DNA from 2 places in the Clostridium sp. RTP31139st1_H3_RTP31139_211217 genome. Region 1 is predicted to be linked to the other one. Evidence: riboswitches for the same ligand, from Rfam matches in the RefSeq annotation. Region 1 holds a riboswitch; the other holds the start of a gene.

Region 1 (9,923 bases):
AGCGCTAGCAGCAACACTACTTAAAATGTTGTTTTGTGAAATATAGTTACTAGGAGGAATCTTACCTATGCAAAAGAAGAAGTAAGCAAACAATCCAATTACTAATAAGTAATATCCTATCATTAAAATATTATTTCTAACTTTGACTTTATTGTTTTTATCTATGGGAAGCATAAAATCACTCCTTTAAGTAAAAATACATAAGCTTAATTATTATAAACAATTACCAAATATACATATATAATTAAGGTAATATAAGTACATTTAGCAAAAAGATCTATTTATAGTATTATCAATTTATAAAAGAATTATTTACCAAACAAAAAAGAACAATTATTTTAATATATAAGAATAATTTTGAAAATATTCCTATAATAAATATATATCTAAATATTAAGTTTACTTAGGTAAAGTTATATAGGTAATTTAGTAAAGTAAAGCAGAAGTAGTTTTATTTATAATTATTACTGAAGAATATTAAGAATAATGTGATAAAATTCTTAAAGAATGTTAAAATGTAATAGATAATTTATAAATATTCATTATATAGGGAGGATAGCTAATGGCGTTAAACATAATTGATATTGCAAAATTAGCAGGTGTTTCAAAATCTACAGTATCTAGATATTTAAATAATGGATATGTAAGCGTTGAATCTAGAGAAAAAATAAAAAAAGTACTTGAAGAAACAGGATTTACACCTCAAAGACAAGCAAAAGGTATGAGAACTAAAAAGACGAACTTAATAGGGGTAATAGTTCCTAAAATAAGCAGTGAAACTCCGGCAAGAGTAGTTGAAGGTATTACAGAGGTTTTGTCTCCTAATGGATATGATATTTTGATAGCAAATACAAATTTATCTATAGAAAAAGAATTAGAATACCTTAATATATTTAAATCAAATCAAGTTGATGGAATAATATTTATGGCAACGAAGGTAACAGATAAGCATATAGAAGTTATAAGAGATTTAGAGGTTCCAATAGTTGTTGTTGCACAAGATATTGAAAAATTTCCATCTGTATATTTTGATGAATTTCAAGCAACAGAAGATATAACTAATTATTTGATTGCAAAAGGTCATAAAAAAATTGGATATATTGGAGTTTATGAAGAGGATAAAGCTGTTGGGCTTTATAGAAAGCAAGCTTATATAGAGACATTAAAAAATAATAATATTGAGATAAATTATGAAAACATTAAGAGTGGTGATTTTGATGAGAAGAGTGGATATATATTAACTAGAGAGATGATGGAGAGGGAAGATGTTCCAACAGCCATTGTTGCTGTAACTGATAATTTAGCTTTAGGTGCAATAGAGTATCTAATAGACAACGATTATAAGGTTCCGGATGATGTAGCAGTGGTAGGAATGGGAGATTCTAAAATTTCTAGAGTTATAAGACCGAGACTTACAACTGTACATTATCATTATAAAACGGCTGGAAGAAAATCAGCAGAGATAATTTTAGAAGAGCTTGATAGTAAGATAGAAAAAAATAATTCTGTAGTAAAAAAAGTAAAATTGAAATGTTTACTTGTCGAAAGAAATAGTGTATAATAAAAATATGAAAAGGTTTTACAAAGGGATTATATGGGAATATTCCCCTGTAAAACTACTTTTAATTAATAATAAGGTAAAAAGTTCTAGTATAAAATTATAAATAAACTATGGACTTATACAAAATAAAATTATATAATCATATTAAATTTTGAATTAATAATAAATTTAATCACAATGCACAAGATGATATGAAAACGAGAAATATTTATTTATGGAAAGAGTGGGAACATTACCACATTTTTTTTATGAGTGTCGTGGGAACATTACCATAAAATGAATAAGGCCTTTATGGCAAGGTAAATATAAGAACATAAAAATATTTAAGAGGATTAAAAAATGGGATCTAACAAGTATTATGATGCTGCTCAAGATATATTAAAATATATCGGTGGCTCAGAAAATATTGCAAGTGCAGCACACTGTGCGACAAGATTAAGAATGGTATTAAAAGATCAAAGTTTAGCTAACAAAGAAGAGTTAGAGAAGTTAGATATCGTAAAAGGTGCATTTATTAATGGTGGACAATTTCAAGTTATTATAGGACAAGGTACTGTTAATAAAGTTTATGCTGAATTAATTAAAATTTGTGGGATAACTGAAATGAGTACTCAAGATGTTAAACATTCAGGAGCAGAAAAATTAAATCCACTTCAAAAATTAGCTAAATTATTATCAGATATATTTGTACCAATAATTCCAGCAATCGTTGCTTCAGGATTATTAATGGGAATTATGGGATTATGCTCTAAGTTTGGTATTTCTGCTGAGGGAACTTGGTGGTGGACACTACTTGATATGTTTAGTAGTGCAGCATTTAACTTCTTACCAATATTAGTTGCTATCAGTGCAGCAAAAGTATTTAAATGTAATACTTACTTAGCAGCAACTGTTGCTGGTATAATGATTCACCCAGCATTAATGAATGCTTGGGAACAACAATCAGGTGCTGTAGCTCAAACAATGTCTGTATTTGGAATTATTGATATGCCTCTAAAGGGGTATCAAGGAACTGTATTACCAATATTATTTGTAATATTCCTAATGTCTATAATAGAAAGAAATGTTAGAAAAATTGTTCCTAATATGTTAGACATATTATTAACTCCATTAATAACAGTAATACTAAGTGGATTCTTAGCTTTAGTAGTTGTTGGACCATTTGCTAACTGGATTGGTGATGGAATAAGTATATTCTTACAATATGCATTAAATAATTTTGGTATATTTGCAGGTATAATCTTTGGTGGATTATATTCAGCTATAGTTATTTCAGGTATACATCATAGCTTCCATGCTATTGAGTTAGGACTTATTGCTTCAACAGGATTTAATACATTACTTCCAATATGGGCAGTTGCTAACTTTGCACAAGGTGGAGCAGCTTTAGCAGTATACTTCAAAACTAAGAATAAGAAGATGAAAGCTATATCATTACCAGCAGCAATAAGTTGTACAATGGGTATAACAGAAGCAGCTATATTTGGAGTAAACTTAAGATATAGAAAACCATTTATTGGTGCGGCTATTGGTGGAGCAGCAGCAGGTGCTTATGTAGTATTTACACATGTTAAGATGACAGCTGTTGGTGTTACAGCTTTACCAGCTATAGCAATTACTACAGCAGATACAATGGTTAACTACTGTATTGGTTTAGTTATTGCGGGTGCAGTTGCATTTATAGCTACTTGGATAATGGGAATTAAGGAAGAAGCTTAATAAATTAATATAAATAGAGAAAGAAGAAAATGTAAAATGCATTTTCTTCTTTTTTGCTTTTAAATTAATTAGGTACCTTGATAAAAATATATAGAGGATGTATAATGAAAATAACAAGGTACCTAACTAAAAGGAGTGAATATATATGAATAAAGAAATTAAATATGAAAAATGTCAAATATGTGGTAAAGGTTGTGACGTAAATGAACTAAAATGCTGTAGGGGAAAGAAGTTCATAAGATTATTAAATAATGGAGAAATAACAGAAGAAAAGGTAAAGGAATTAAAAGAGCAGTCTAAAAAGCGTGAAGAATTTAAAAAATTACCTCAAGAAGAGAGACTTATGCTAATGATAGGGAAATGTGGCACTATTTTAAATAATAAACATTGTGGTCACCATGGAAGAGGACGTATATTAAGAGTGCTTTTGGAAAAGGGCACAATGACACAAAGTGAATTACAAAATATTATTGATATTCGTTCAGGATCTTTAAGCGAAATTTTAAGCAAGATAGAGGAAAAAGAATTAATAATAAGAGAAAAAGATGAGAATGACAAGAGAAAAGTAAATATATCAATAACTGAAAAGGGTAAAGAAAGTATTTTACTAAAGGAAGAAGAACTTAAAAATAGGTCAAAGGAATTATTCAATGCGATAAATGAAGAAGAACAACAGCAATTAGAAGTAATATTATCAAAGTTGCTAAAATCGTGGAGAGGAAACATTGCACATGGAGAACATATGAAAAGTCATGGCAGATGTAAACATAAAAAACACATGAAAGAAAAAGAAATAGAATAATTTAAAAAATAATTAATATTAGTTAAGTATGCATAGTATAAATGGAATATAAGTCGAATAAAAGGAAAATAAATATTTATTAATGAAAATTGTGTTGAAAAATATGAAAGTTAATACTTTTTAATAGATTGCTAATGAGAATGGGATATAATTTATATAGTAATTATTTTACTGTAAATAATATTAAGGATTATCAATATTATTGAAAATTTAATAGGCAAACTTAAAGAAATTTAAGGACGCAAAGCTATAGGGACTAAGGTTTAATTACTATGTCAGCCAGTTGCCAAAGAGTACATTAGACTTTTTGTTTTTAAGTAAATAAAGTTTTTATATTTCATTGAAGTGCTTTACTTTCAAGTAAATGCACCCTTACAGCATTTTCGATAAATATTAATCTTTATTAAGACTTATTTTTAGCTACTCTTTAGAGAGTAGCTTTTTTTAATGTACTTCTCTTGGGAAATAATATTTCGGGGGGAAAATAAATGTTAAAAAGAAAATTATCAACACTAATTTTAGCTGCAACAATAACAAATTTACTATCTACACCTGTTAATGTATTTGCAGAGACATTAAAACAAAATGATACTATCCAAGTTGATGGAGCGGTGGAAGAAACTGAAAGTAAGGAGGCTACTGTAACTAAATTTAGCTTATATGGTAGCGATTTATTGGAGCGTTATAATGAAGTATTTAAAATGGATAATTCTAATATTGAATCTATAACTAATAATGGTGGGAAATATGGAAGTAGCACCATAGATAAAGCTATAGATGAAAACTTCAAAACTCATTGGGAAACAGGCTCACCTAATAGTTCAAGTTTTACTAATGAGGTCATAATTAATTTAAAAGAAGCAACTACATTAAATAGAATAGTTTATGCAGCAAGACCAGATGCAGGGGGAAAAGGCTTTGCTGAAGAATTTGAAATATATGCATCTAATGATGATAGTGATGATTTTCAATTAGTAGCTACTGGTGAGTATAAAGATTCAACAAGAGATGTTGTAGAAATAAAATTTGATGCAACTGAATTTAAGAAAATAAAGTTTGTATTTAAAAAGGCTAATCAAGGTTGGGCAAGTGCATCTGAATTTATGTTTTATAAAGAAGATAACATAATAGATAAAATGAATAATATATTCACTAATAATTCAAAGAATGAGTTAAGTGAAGAATTTAATACACTAGAAAAATTAGAAGCTTTTGATTTAGAAGCAAGTACACATCCTTTATATAGTGAAATAGCAGAAGATATTAATAATGCTAGAATAATATTAGAAGGAAAGGTATTAGAATTTACAGAGGCTAAGGTATCTAACTTTAAGTCGTTTAATGATGAAAGGTTAGCAAGTTATGATGAATTATTCAAGGTACCATTAGAAAAAGTTACAAGTATAACAACTAATGGTGGACAATATGCCTCTAATGATATATCAAGAGCCATGGATGGAGATGTAAACACAAATTGGCATTCAGGTAAGCAAAATACATCTAGCCATACAAATGAAGTGGTAATAACTTTAGATGAGTTAACTACGATAGATAGAATAATGTATACAAGCCTAGTTTCGAGAGGGTTTGCACAAGAGTTTGAAATATATGGATCTAGAACTTCTGAAGGGGATACATTTGAGAAAATATCAGATGGATCTACAAGTATAACGACTAAAGATACTTTGCAAATAAAATTTAAAGAAACAGAAGTAAGAAGAATAAAGTTTGTATATAAAAAGGGATATGAAAATTGGGCATTAGCTTCTGAATTTGGTTTATATATGCCAGATGAATTAGATCAAAAAATAGATATATTATTTGTAGATGAAAAAATGAATGAAGTTAATCCTGAATTTGGAACAATTGAAGCTATTAATAATTTAATAGCAGAATCTAATGGACATCCATTTAAAGATGAATATATTGAAAAGTTAAATTTAGCTAAAGAGTTAATTGAATTTGGGCAAGTTGAAAGTGGTACTGCAAATGTATCTAAATTTGAACCATTTTATACAGATTATATAAATGAATATGATGATGTATATAGAGTTAAAAACTTAAGTATAAGTAACAATGGAGGACAATATGCTAGTTCTGCAATAAAGTATGCAATAGATGAAGATGCTAATACTCATTGGGAAACAGGAAAGCCTAATAGTGATTCATTTAAGAATGAAGTTATATTAACCTTAGAAGAAGCAGAAGTAATAAGTAGATTAACTTATAAATCAAGATCTGGTGGAAAAGGGTTTGCAGAGCAGTTTAGTATATATATATCGCCAGTTGACTCAGGAGATAATTTTCAAAAGGTGACAGAAGGTAGTTATACAGTAACTAATGATATGTTAGAAATACAATTTGATGCAACTAAAGCTAAAAGAGTAAAATTTGTATTTGATAAGGCGCGTGAAAACTGGGCATCAATTTCAGATATAAGATTATATAAAGAAGATTTAGTATCTAAAAAAATGAAAACACTATTTACAAATGGATTAATGGATACTGTTTCAAATGAATTCAATACTATAGAAAAATTAGCAGAACTTGAAAGTGATATTAGTGAACATCCATTAGCACCAGTTTATTTAAAAGATATACAAGTGGCTAAGGATATTGTAAATGGTACTTTACAAACTGTTAAAACTGTTGTCGCAGAACAGTATGGGGATAGAAATGCACATGCCAATAGTAATTTAAAGTTTGGATTTGGTAATAATAATCAGCCTACTGGAGTAGTTGCTAGAGCAGGGGAAACAATAACAGTATATGTTGATGCAGAACCAGGGCAACCATTACCACAGTTAATGTTTTCACAACAAGAAGGAAGTTTTGCAAGTTGGGGAAGGACAGTAAGTTTACATATAGGTAAAAATGTAATAACTGTACCTGCTGTTAGTCAAAATGATGGATGGTATAGACATGATGTAACTCCAGGTGGAGCTGTATATATAGTAAACCCTTATACTGAAGAACAACAAAGTAAAGCTCCAGTTATAAGATTTGCATCTGGTTGTGAACAGTTCCCTATGATGGATAAAAATACTGATGAAGAAGAGTTCTTAGAGCTTCTAAAAGATTATAAAGCAAGAATTGATGCGGACAAGGCAGAAAATCCTAATGTTATGGATAGGAAAATGATAGATGTTGTAGAGATAGTTTCAGATCATCTTGTATTTACAGGAACTGCAACAGGGGCATATGAGGCTTATATAAACCAAGAATTTGGTCCAATGAATACTGTAAATATGTATGATGATCATATGGATATGATATTTGAATATTTAGGTATGGATGGAAGTAGCATAAAGAATGATATTAAGTATACTAGAGAGAATATAAGATTAGCTCAGCCATTTGGATATATGTATGCTGCATCTGGGCATATAGGTGTTCAAAGTGATGTAATGGTATCTATGTTAACTAGTGTAGGAGGCTGGGGTGTTGATCACGAAATGGGTCATAAGCTTGATATAGGAGTAAGAACTATAGGTGAGGTTACAAATAATATGATACCTCAAAATTCTTCTTATTATTATAATAATCCAAATAAAAGAATACCTTTCGAAAGTCATGTTTTCAAAAATGTTATATCAACAGATAGTAATTATTATTATGATGGAGGATATTTTGAAAACTTAGCTGTTTATTGGCAATTAGAAATGATATATCCAGGATATTGGGGGAAATTAAATAGCCAGTACAGAGAAAACAACATAGTTTTAGATTCAACAAATTCAGCAAATGATAAGTTAAATCAGTTAGCTAAATATTCTAGTATAGCTTTAGAATTAGATTTAAGCGAGCATTTTGAAAGACATGGATTCTGGGTTTCTGACGAGACAAAAGAGTTATTAAGTCAATATCCAAAACCTGATATAAAAACTTGGTATGCTAACTATGATTATATAGAATATGATGGTGAAGGATTTACTAGTAATCCAGAGTTAAATGTTAATGTGCTTAAAGAAAATGAAAATATAAAATTATCTTTTAGCGTTAATGAAGAGTTTAAGGATGATGTATTAGGTTATGAAATATTTAAAGATGGTGAATTAATAGGATTTACTTCAACTAATAGTTTTGTTGATACAGAATCAAATATAGGAGAGTCAGTAAATTATACTGTTGTACCATATGATAAAAAACTAAATATTGGAGAAGAAGTAGTAGTAAATTCTTTAACACCAAGTTTAAGCGTAGAACAAGAGTCAATAAGTATAAAACTTAGAGAAGAATTCGATCCAATGAATTTAGTTAAAGCATTAAATTACAATGGAGAAGATATAAGCTCAAATATAGTTATAAATGGAGAAGTTAATGTAAATGAAAAAGGGACTTATCCATTAGAATATACTATTGAAGATAATGGAGTGGTTGTTACAAAAACAGTAAACGTACAAGTGGTAAGTAATTATGATTATTTATCAGATACAGCTTGGACAAGCATTACAACTCAATATGGGACTCCAAGAAGAAATAGTAGTATAAAGGGTAGAGTAAATAATGAAATAAAAACTTTTGATAAAGGGTTTGGAATACATGCAAATGGTAAGATAACTTATGATTTATCAAATGTAGATTATGACTACTTTGAAGCATTAGTTGGAATTGATATGGGCATAGAATCTCAAAGCAATTCAAGTGTAGTATTTAAAGTTATTGCTGATGGTGAAGTTCTAGCTACTACAAGTGTAATAAAACATGCAGATAATATGGTTGCTATAAATGTTCCAGTTAAGGGCGTTCAGGAATTAGTTATAGAAGTTAGTGATGGAGGAAATGGAAATACATCTGACCATGCAGTAATAGCAAATCCAAAATTAACTACTAATAATGCAAAACCAGATTTAACTGTTACAGATAAAACTTATAAGCTAGGAGAAGTAGTAGATTTTAATGAAGGTATATCTGCTACTGATATTGAAGATGGAGATTTAACTTCAAGTATCGAAATAGTTTCAAATACTTATGAAGCAGAAAAGGTTGGTAGATTTGAAGTTACTTATAGAGTTTCAGATAGTGATAATAATGTAGTTGAAAAGATTTCATATATAACAGTGTATGAAGAGCTAACTACAACTAAATCAAAGTATGGGGCATTTAATAATTTAGAAGCATATAATGAAGAATTCAAAATACCAGTAGCTTCAATTTCTAATAATGGTGGAAACTATGGAAGCAGTGTTATTGGATATGCAATAGATAATAATAGAAATACTCATTGGGAAACTGGAAATCCAAATAGTCTATCATTCCAAAATGAAGTTGTGTTTGATTTAGGTGAAGTTAATGAGATAGATAAAATTGCTTATGCAGCTAGAAATGGTGGGAAAGGATTTGCAACCAAATTTGCAATTTATGTTTCTACCGAAGCAGAAGGCAATGACTTTAGATTAGCAGGTACTGGTTCATATAATGGTAGTGTAAATGATGTTATTGAAATTGATATAACTAAAACAGAAGCAAGAAGAGTTAAGTTTAAATTCATTGAAGCAAATCAAAACTGGGCAAGTATAGGTGAAATGTCATTCTATAAAACTGATGAATTATCAGATAAAATTAAGAATGAATTATTTACTGACGATAATAAAAATGAAGTAAGTGAACAATATAATACTTTAGAAAAGTTAAATGCATTAAGAGAAGAGGTTAGTGCTCACCCAGCAGAAGAACTTTTCCAAGATGATTTAAATAGGGCTGAAGAAATTATAAGAAATAAATTCCCAAGCTTAACTGTAGGTGAAACAGAATATGTTAAGTTAAGAAGTGAATATGATTTAATGTCATCTGTAAATGCCAGCGATCAAGAAGATGGAGATATAACAAATAAAGTAGTAA
Region 2 (9,923 bases), on a different contig from region 1:
GTATTAGAAGAACAATCGATATTTTTTAGTTTTTCTATAGCTTTTGATATATATAATGAATTATTAATATCTGAATCATGATTATAAGTAAAAACAGTTTCAAATTTATGATTTAAAACTAAGATAGGAACAGAAAGGCAATTAAAGAAACTAGTTAATATATTTGAAATCATTGAGATTAATATCCTCCCCATAAAAATTCTTTTTATTTTATAAAATATAAAAATATTGTTAAAAAATATATAAATATTGTTGAAACATTTTAGTAAAATATATGATATTATTTTATAAGCAAATGAGAATCAATATCATTTATTATGAGATATAATTTATGATATGTCAATGAAGATAAATGAATTTTGAAATAAATTTAGGGGGATAAGATTTATGTTAAAGAAGAAAATAAGTCAATTATTAGCTGCAGTAATGGTAGCAACTACTGTATTAGGAGCGAATGTACAAGCTGTTGGGGCTACGGTGGTAGATGATACAATAGCAGTTACAGCATCAAAAGTTGAAAATGGAACTTATGTAGTACCAAATACTGCAATGAAAATAGATGGTTCTGGCGAAAGTACTATGAATAAGTTTATGGACAGAGAATCAGTTATAAAGGTTGATGGTGATAAAATTACAGTAACTATGAAATTTAATGAACAAGGCTTAAATGTTGTACAAGAAGTACATGGTGGTACTGTAAATGATGAAGCAGTAGAATTAATTAAAAATGATGATGGATCATTTACATTTGTAGTTCCATCAGTAGATTCAAAAATTAATATTGAATTAACATATGCAATGGGAACTTGGGTTCACACAACAAACTTCTACTTAGTAAATGATATAACATCAATTCCAACAGTTGATGATTCAGTAAATGGTGGAGAGAACATAGAAACTCCAGATAATAGTGGAGATAATGTAGGAAATGATGGTTCAGAAGACAATGGAAACATTGGGGGAGAAGAATCAAAGGTTTTAGAAGATGGAAATTATACATTAAATAATGCTGTTAATAAACTTGGTACATCACAACAAAGTATGGCTAGACAATTTATAGAAGAAAAGACAGATGTTACTGTAAAAGATGGGAAAATTACTATGACATTAAGATACAAAGGTCTTGGATTAACATCTATAAGAAATACTAATGTAAAAGTTAATGGTGTTGCAACTGCTTCTACTGTAAATGAAGATAAATCAGTATCGTTTGAAGTTCCATCAATAGATGCAAAAGTTGAAGTTGAAATGGATATATATGTTCCAAACTTAATGACTGAAATACAATCAATAGATTTAGTAAATGATGTGAATTCGTTAGTAAAAGTTGATGATAATAATTCAGGAAGTGATTCAGAAAATAACGGTGGAAGCACAGATAAGCCTGAAAATGGTGAAGGGAACACTGGAAATGATACTGGGAATGATGGATCAAACAACGGTGGTTCAAACAATGGAACAACTGAAGAGCAAGGTACAAAGGTTTATACAGGAAAACTTGAAGTTACTCATGAAAGTGAAACTGGATTAAGCATGGCTAAAAAGGCATTAGAAGAAACATTAAAAGTTGAAGATGTAAATGGAAAGAAATATGTTACATTAACATTTACTCCTATGGGATCAACAATGATGAATAATCATACAATATATGTTAATGGAAATAAGGTAGATGCAACTAAAACAATGAATGGTGAAATTGTTAGTTTAAGATTCCAAGTTGGAAGTCTAGAAGATTCAATAAAAGTATCAGCTTATGTTTCTATGATGGGAAGTAATGTAGAATTTGGAGTTAACGTATTAGAAGATACATTAACATTAGTTACAAATGGGACAACTGATAATTCAGGAACTACTGGAGGAACAACAGGTGGTTCAACAACTAATAATGGTACAAATAATGGTACAAGCGGAAATACAACAACTACTCAAGATGAAGTAAAAGTAACTAAGGGTAAATTATACTCTATTCAAAACAGTGTAACTCATGAAAGTGAAACTGGAAGATCAATGGCTAGAAAATACTTAAACTCTACTTCAAAAGTTGAAGAAATAGATGGTAAGTACTATGTTACTTTAACATTCACTGGAGCAGAGTTTATGCAAAATCATGTGATTTATGTTAATGGTAAAAAGGCAACTATAACTAAAAATACAAGTGGAGACACTACTAATATTAGATTTGCAGTTTCAAGCTTAAGTGATAGTATAACAGTTAAAACTTATGTAGTTCCAATGGATAAAGAAGTTGAGTTTGGTGTTACATTATTACAAGATACTTTAACATTCATTAAGGAATATACAGTAGATACATTACCACAAACAGGAGCGCCAATTGGAGCAGGAGCTGTTGCAGGTTTAGGTTTAATTTTAACATCTGCAGGAACTGTTTTAGTAAAGAAAAGAAAGTAATCTAAATTAATTTTAGTAGGTATATGATATGAGGGGGTAAATAAAATAGTAACACTATTTATTTGCCTCCTAATTTAGGTTTAATGATTAAGGAGAATAGAAAAATGAAAATATTAAATAAATTTAAAGGGATTATAATGGCTGTAATGGCTTTAGGAATTTTCGTAACTATAGGAAGTAAACGTGTATATGCAACTGAAACTGACATTGCAAGTGGTATATATGAAATTGAAAATGATGTTTATCATGAATCAGAAACTGGTATGGCTATGTCAAGAACTTATCTTTTACCATCAATGAGTGTAGAGGTAACAAAAGAACATGTAATTTATACTATAGGTTTTTCAGGAAGTGATTATATGGAGAACTATAGAATGAAGGTTAATGGAGAAGAAGTTCCAGTTGAAATATTAGAAGAAAATAGTGAAGAGGGAACTGTTAAATTAAATGTTGAAGTTGATAAAGTAGATGCAGATATGGCAGCTATTATTTACGTTGGTCCAATGGAAAGAGATGTTGAGTTTAAGGTTATACCTAAGATGGAAACTTTAACTTTAGTACAAGCAATTGAAGATGAAGTTGAGGAAATAGTACCAGAAGATGAAAGTGAAGAAGTTGAAATAGAAGAAGAAAATTTAGCAGTAGTAGCTGATAATGAAAAAAGCAGCAATAATGTTATTTTAATTATAGCTGGTGTAGCTGTGGTAGTTGCAATTGGAGCAGTAGTAATTGTAAAAGCTAAAAAGAAATAATGAGTTATTCAAATCAAATATTTATAGGAAGGTTATAGGATATGAAATATAAAAGAATTATATCTATGATAGCTGCAGGGGTTATGACTTTAAGTTTTATGAGCTGTAGTTCTGATAATAGTGAAAATAAAAGTGTAGCAGTAGGTACTGGTGAAGAGGTAGTAGTAGCAACATCTGTTGCAGTAACAGAAATATTAGATGCATTAGGTGTTAAGGTTTCAGGGGTTCCAAGTACATCTTATGAATTGCCTGAAAGTACTGAGGGAGCTGTTGAAATTGGAAATCCAATGAGTCCAGATTTAGAGATAATTAAATCATTAAATCCAACAGTAGTAGTATCAGTAGATACTTTAGGTTCTGATTATATGAATTTGTTTATAGAAAATAACATTCCAAGTGAGTTTGTTTCATTAGAAAGCTTAGATGGATTAAAAGAAGCAATTATTAGTTTAGGTGAAAGATTTGATAAGGATGATGAAGCAACAGCTTTGATAAATGAAATACAAGCAAAAGAATTAGAAGTTCAAGAAAAGGCGGCATCATTAGAAGATACAGATGTTTTAGTTTTATTTGCAGCACCAGGTTCAACTATGATTGCAACATCTAAATCTTACATTGGAAGCTTAGTCGAACTTGTTGGAGGAAAAAATATTATTGAAGATAATAGTACATCATTTACTACTTATAATAAAGAAGATTTAGCAATGCTTAATCCAGATAAGATTTTAGTTATGGTACATGCACTTCCAGAAGAAACAAAAGCAGCATTAGAAGCTGAAATGGCAACTGATTCTGCATGGCAAAATATAGATGCTGTAAAAGAAGGAAATGTAGTTTACTTAGATAGTGAATATTTTGGAATGAGCGCAAATCTTAAAGTAATTGAAGGATTAGATATGTTAAGTGATATAGTTCATGGTATTGGAGAATAATTATGAGAGTTTCAGATAAAAAGTTTAAAATATCATTTATAATAATATCCTTATTAGTATTATTAGCAACAATATTAGTTTCATTAAAATTGGGTAGTGTTAACATAACATTTAAAGAACTTATAAGTGGATTATTTTCAGGGCAATCAGATGGAAATATAGGAATTATCAAAGATTTAAGAATGCCAAGAGTAATAATAGCTGTATTGGTTGGAGCTAATTTAGCAATAGCAGGGGTTTTATTACAATCGGTAATAAGGAATCCACTAGCAGATCCATATATAACAGGTATATCTTCAGGAGCATGTGTAGTTACAGTTTTCTTTATGGTATTTATACCAAGTGTAACTAACTTAAGACCTATATTTGGATTCTTTGGAGGATTAGTATGTTGTGTGATTATTTATTTTATGGCATATAAAAATGGGTTATCACCAATAAGAATTGTACTTGCAGGTGCAGCTTGTAATGTATTATTAAGTGGACTTTCATCAATGATTACTGTTAGTGCAGGACTTGGAGCGAGCAATATTCAAAAATGGATGATGGGAAGCCTGGCTACAGTTAATTGGAGTAATGTAAAGATATTATTAGTTTATTCAGTTATAGGAATAATTACAGCATTATTATTAAGTAAGATATGTAATATATTAGCGCTTGGAAGTAAGAATGCGAGAAGTTTAGGATTTAATTCAGATTTATATATGATAATAGTTACTGCTGTAGCAGTATTCTTAGCAAGTATATCAACAGCAATTGCAGGGGTTATATCTTTCGTTGGATTAGTTGTTCCTCATGTTTGTAGAATAATTATAGGATCAGACCATAAATATTTAATCCCATGTAGCGGAATAGTGGGAGGATTCTTAGTCTTATTTGCTGATACTGTTGGAAGAATGGCCATGAGGCCTAATGAAATACCGGTTGGAGTAGTAACAGCTATATTTGGAGCACCATTTTTCTTATATCTTTTAAGAAGGAGTGACTTAAAATAATGATAAAAGCAAAGGATTTATACTTCTCTTATGATAAAGATAAGAGTTTTATTACTAAGTTAAATGTTGAAATAGAAAAAGGAAAAATAACAACTATATTAGGTCCTAATGGTAGTGGTAAATCTACCTTGTTAAGTATATTTGCAGGATTAAATAAGCCTACTTCTGGAGACGTAAGCATTAAAGGTAATTCTATAAAGTCATTAAAGCAAAAAGATTTGGCAAAAGAAATCGCCACAGTTCATCAGCAAAATACAGTTCCTAGTGATATTACGGTTAAAGAATTGGTGTCTTATGGCAGAATACCTCATAAAAAGTATTTCCAAGGAAATAACGAAAGTGATGATGAAATAATAGAATGGGCAATAAAAAGAACAGGCTTACAAAGTTTAAAAGACAAAGCTGTTATGAGTATGTCGGGTGGAGAAAGACAAAGAGCTTTTATAGCAATGGCATTAGCGCAAAAAAGTGAAATTTTATTTTTAGATGAGCCTACAACATATTTGGATATTTATCATCAAGTTGAAATACTAGAACTTGTTAAAGAGTTAAATGAAGAAAGTAACTTAACTGTTGTTATGGTATTACATGATATTAATCAAGCTATAAAATATAGTGATAATGTTATAGTTATGAAGTCAGGACAAGCAATAGCAAGTGGTAAGGCAAATGAGGTTATAAATATGAATTTACTTAATGATGTTTATAAAATTGGTGGTTTCATTAATGAAATGGAAGAAGAAACGGTATTTGTACCATTAAAATTATAATTAGAGTAAAGGAATGTATAATATGAAAAGTAAAAAAAATAAAATATTAGCTGCTACTGCTTGCGGTGTTATAGTAACTTCAATAGGAGCAAGTTTTTTATTCAATAAGCCTAATGAGGATAAAGCAGAGGATATAAAAAAAGATATTGAAGAAATTGAGAATAACGAAACAGAAGAGCTTGCTGAAGAAATAGAAAATACTGAAGAAAGTATTGAAAATATAATTGAAGAAGATAACAATGAAGAGGAAGTAAATATAGCTATTAGTGAAAGTTCATAATCAAACAATAATACTGATAACAGTACTACAAGTAATGCTACAAACAATTCTAATACAGCAACTTCACAAAGTACTACAACGAACAATAGTACAAGTAATTCACAAGCAGGAAATGCTATAGTTGAAGAAGTGAAAGATGAAGTAAGCAATAATGGTGGAGGGTCAAGTTCAACGACTAATGATAGTGTGGAAAGTACATCTAAATATAAGGATGGTACTTATTCAGGGTCAGCAACAGGATTTGCAGGAACGCTACAAGTTAGTGTACAAATATCTAATGACGTAATAACAGGTATTACTGTTATTAGTCATAATGATACGCAAGGAATTTGTGACAGAGCAATAGAAGAAATTCCGGGTAAAATAATATCAAGTCAAAGTACTAGTGTTGATGTAGTTTCAGGAGCATCATATACTAGTAAAGGAATAATAAATGCAGTAAATGATGCATTAAGTAAAGCTTAATTTAAGTAAGAGGTAAGAGATAAGAGGTAAGAGTTTAAATGGTAAACTTTTACTTATTAACTATTACCTCTTACTTTACTATGTGGCATAATTATTTTACATATTAAAATTGATTTATAAGATAAATAATAAATGCTATAAATTTTGCATTAAGTAATTTTCAGTCTTTTAGAAAAACTAATACTAACATTAATTTATAAAATGATAGTTTATATATAAAATATTAAGGAGAGTAATAGTTATATGAAATATTTTGTAGAGAAAGAAGATTTTATATTTAATACACGAGTATATCAAAAAATATGTTATGACAATAATGATATTAAAACGAAAGAGATAGAAGAAATAGCTGAAAAGGCTACTAAATTAATGAGGCAATTTGAAGAAAAATTAAGTTTTTTTTATGAGAGTAGTGAAGTAAGTAGTATTAATGAAAATGCATCAAACGGCTTTATAAAAATTTCTAATGATACTTTTGAAATATTAAAAAAATCAATTTATTATTCTAAATTAACCAATGGTATATTTGATATAACTATTGCACCTTTAGTTAAAGCATGGGCAATAAATAGTGATAATCCTACAATCCTAAGCAAAGAAAAGATTGATGAATTAATTGATTTAGTTGATTATGAAGATGTTATTTTAAATAAAAATAATTCAACAGTAATGTTATTAAGAAAAAATCAAAAAATAGATTTAGGAGGAATAGCTAAAGGATATATTGCCGATAAAATAATTGATTTTTATAAAGAAAATAATATTGATTCGGCCATAATAAATATAGGTGGTAATATAAAAGTATTAGGGCAAAAGGATGAAAATAGTTTTTGGAGTATAGGTATATATGAGCCAAAAAAACATAGTGAAAAAATTATATGCTCAATTGAAGCAAAAGACAAGTCAATAGTTACATCTGGTGGATATGAAAGGGCATTTAGTTATAATGGAGAATTATATTGTCATATATTAAATCCTAAAACTGGTTATCCTATAAAATCAGATTTAAAATCAATTACGATAGTAAGTGATAAATCAATAGATGGAGATTCGTTATCAACTCCTTTATTTATTATGGGTAAAAATAAGGCTTATGAGTTTATGAAGAAGCATAATATTAGTGGAGTAATGATTACAGATAAAGATGAAATAATAGTTACTAAGAATTTGTTAGAAGGATTTAAATTATTTGAAGATTATAAAGTATTAGCCTTTTAATAAGTTTATAGTTTGATTATTTAGTAGTGAAATAAAAAGTGAAGCTCTTATAGTTATGTATGTTATAAGGGGGATTTTAAAGTTATGTAGTTAAGTATTTCGAATTAATTGAAAATATTAATATAATAAAAAGTATATGAATAATATGATAATGTGAAAATTAATATACGTAGATTATTTTTAATACAATTCTAAATAGCCTTAGATGTAATTTATAATACAAATTATGGATAAACAACCATTGATTCACTGGATGGGGGTTGTGGACTAAGTAATTTTTGTATAGTATTATGTTTTAAGTAAGATAAAAAATAGAAGCTATGATGTATATTCTGTATATGGGCACTTGGAATGTATTGAGTTATTAGTGCAACCGGCTATAATCTAAATTTTTAGATAATAGCCGGTTTTTATATTTGCAAAAATATAAACAAAAACGAAAGAAGAATGGGAAATAAAAATGAAAAAATTTCTAAAAAGTAAAAGCTTAAGCTTTATTGTTACGTGTATGTTTATGGTTACATTTATTGTGCCAAGCATAAATGTATATAGTGAAGAAATGTTAAGTTATTTACCCACAGGATTTACTAATGTAGCTATTGGAAAAAATAATGCTAATAATGGAAATGTCAATTTTGACAAAGATACAAAAGTACTAACTGTAACTGGTTCTGGAAATCAAAATAGAAAACAATTATGTTGATAATAATGTTACAAACTTTACAAATTACTTCTATAAGGTAATTGCTGCAAATGAAGAGGGAACAAGTAATGATTCACAAATTGTAAGAGCATTACCTAACAATAGTAATCCATTAAATCTTCAATATGAAGAAAATGCTGCAAAGTTTACTATGACCGAAGAGCCAAATGATACTGTATTTAGTTCAAAGGTAAACATAGCAGGATATACAGATAAAGATGGAACAATAACGATAAAGCAAAATGGAAAAGTTTTAATTGATTCAGAAGCAAAAGCTACAAATGAGGTTTTTGAAGTATCAATTAAATTAAATCAAGGTAGAAATGATATACAAATATATCAAACAACTAATGATGGTAAGACAACTTTAAAAAGCTATAATATAGTTTATTTAACTAATGATGGATATGATATAGTTGTAGATAGTAAATATGATGGTAAGTCAGGTGAATTAGTAAATGATAAGCAGACTTATAGTACAGTTACTGAAGCAATTAATTCAATAAGTACAAAAAATACTGAAAGAAAAGTTATATTAGTTAAGAATGGAACTTATGAAGAAAAGGTAACAATTCAATCACCTTATATAAGTTTAATTGGTGAAGATAGTGAAAAGACTATATTAACGTATGATGCAGCTAATGGAACTATAAATCCTAATACAGGAAAAAATTATGGAACAAGTGGAAGTGCATCTATAACTGTTAAATCAAAGGCTATAGGCTTTACAGCTGAAAATTTAACTATAGAAAACTCATTTGTAGAACAAGGAAATAATAATGAGCAAGCAGTTGCGTTAAATAATCAAGCAGATGAAAGTATTTTTATTAATACTAGATTTATTGGAAATCAAGATACCTTACTAGCAGATGCAAGTGCATCAGTTCCAGCAAGACAATATTATTATAAATGTTACATAGAAGGTGATGTTGATTTTATATTTGGTCGTGCACAAGCTGTGTTTGATGATTGTGATATTGCATCAGTAAATAGAGAATCAACTACTAACAATGGTTATGTAACAGCAGCAGATACTTGGGATAAAGATAACTATGGATATTTAATAATGAATTCAAGATTAATAGGACTTGATGATATAGCTGATAGTACTGTTTCATTAGGTAGACCATGGAGACCAAGTAGTCAAACACAACCAATGACTCCAGCAGTTACTTATGTAAATTGTTATATGGGAGATCATATAACAACAAAAGGATGGGACGATATGGGAGATTCATTAGCAGCAACAGCTGATTTTAGTGAATTTGGAAGTTTTGGACCAGGTGCAAAATTAAGTGATACTAGAAAAGTATTATCTGTTGATGAAGCTGCAAAGTATACATTAGAAAAGGCATTTGGATCAAGTGCTGCAACAGTAAATGGTGAAGCTGCATTTAAA

The links. Region 1 has a riboswitch for cyclic di-GMP ahead of ABUA17_RS03625 (NPCBM/NEW2 domain-containing protein). Riboswitches for the same ligand answer to the same signal wherever they lie in the genome.
Region 2: it holds a riboswitch for cyclic di-GMP, as region 1 does, so the genes downstream of both, ABUA17_RS13530 (hypothetical protein) here and ABUA17_RS03625 (NPCBM/NEW2 domain-containing protein) in region 1, are expected to answer to the same signal.

The regions. Positions count from the first base shown of each region.
Region 1 covers NZ_JBCOAB010000005.1:22,423-32,345, forward strand. Annotated here, with positions in the region: gene ABUA17_RS03605 (amidase domain-containing protein) at 1-174, opposite strand, end outside; gene ABUA17_RS03610 (LacI family DNA-binding transcriptional regulator) at 563-1,561, shown strand; gene ABUA17_RS03615 (sucrose-specific PTS transporter subunit IIBC) at 1,901-3,280, shown strand; gene ABUA17_RS03620 (MarR family winged helix-turn-helix transcriptional regulator) at 3,426-4,082, shown strand; cyclic di-GMP riboswitch class I at 4,289-4,373, shown strand; gene ABUA17_RS03625 (NPCBM/NEW2 domain-containing protein) at 4,571-9,923, shown strand, end outside.
Region 2 covers NZ_JBCOAB010000035.1:8,775-18,697, forward strand. Annotated here, with positions in the region: gene ABUA17_RS13485 (helix-turn-helix domain-containing protein) at 1-173, opposite strand, end outside; gene ABUA17_RS13490 (NEAT domain-containing protein) at 388-2,409, shown strand; gene ABUA17_RS13495 (NEAT domain-containing protein) at 2,514-3,161, shown strand; gene isdE (heme ABC transporter substrate-binding protein IsdE) at 3,203-4,093, shown strand; gene ABUA17_RS13505 (FecCD family ABC transporter permease) at 4,096-5,088, shown strand; gene ABUA17_RS13510 (ABC transporter ATP-binding protein) at 5,088-5,858, shown strand; gene ABUA17_RS13515 (hypothetical protein) at 5,881-6,138, shown strand; gene ABUA17_RS13520 (FMN-binding protein) at 6,268-6,603, shown strand; gene ABUA17_RS13525 (FAD:protein FMN transferase) at 6,847-7,821, shown strand; cyclic di-GMP riboswitch class II at 8,126-8,209, shown strand; gene ABUA17_RS13530 (hypothetical protein) at 8,282-8,524, shown strand; gene ABUA17_RS13535 (pectinesterase family protein) at 8,676-9,923, shown strand, end outside.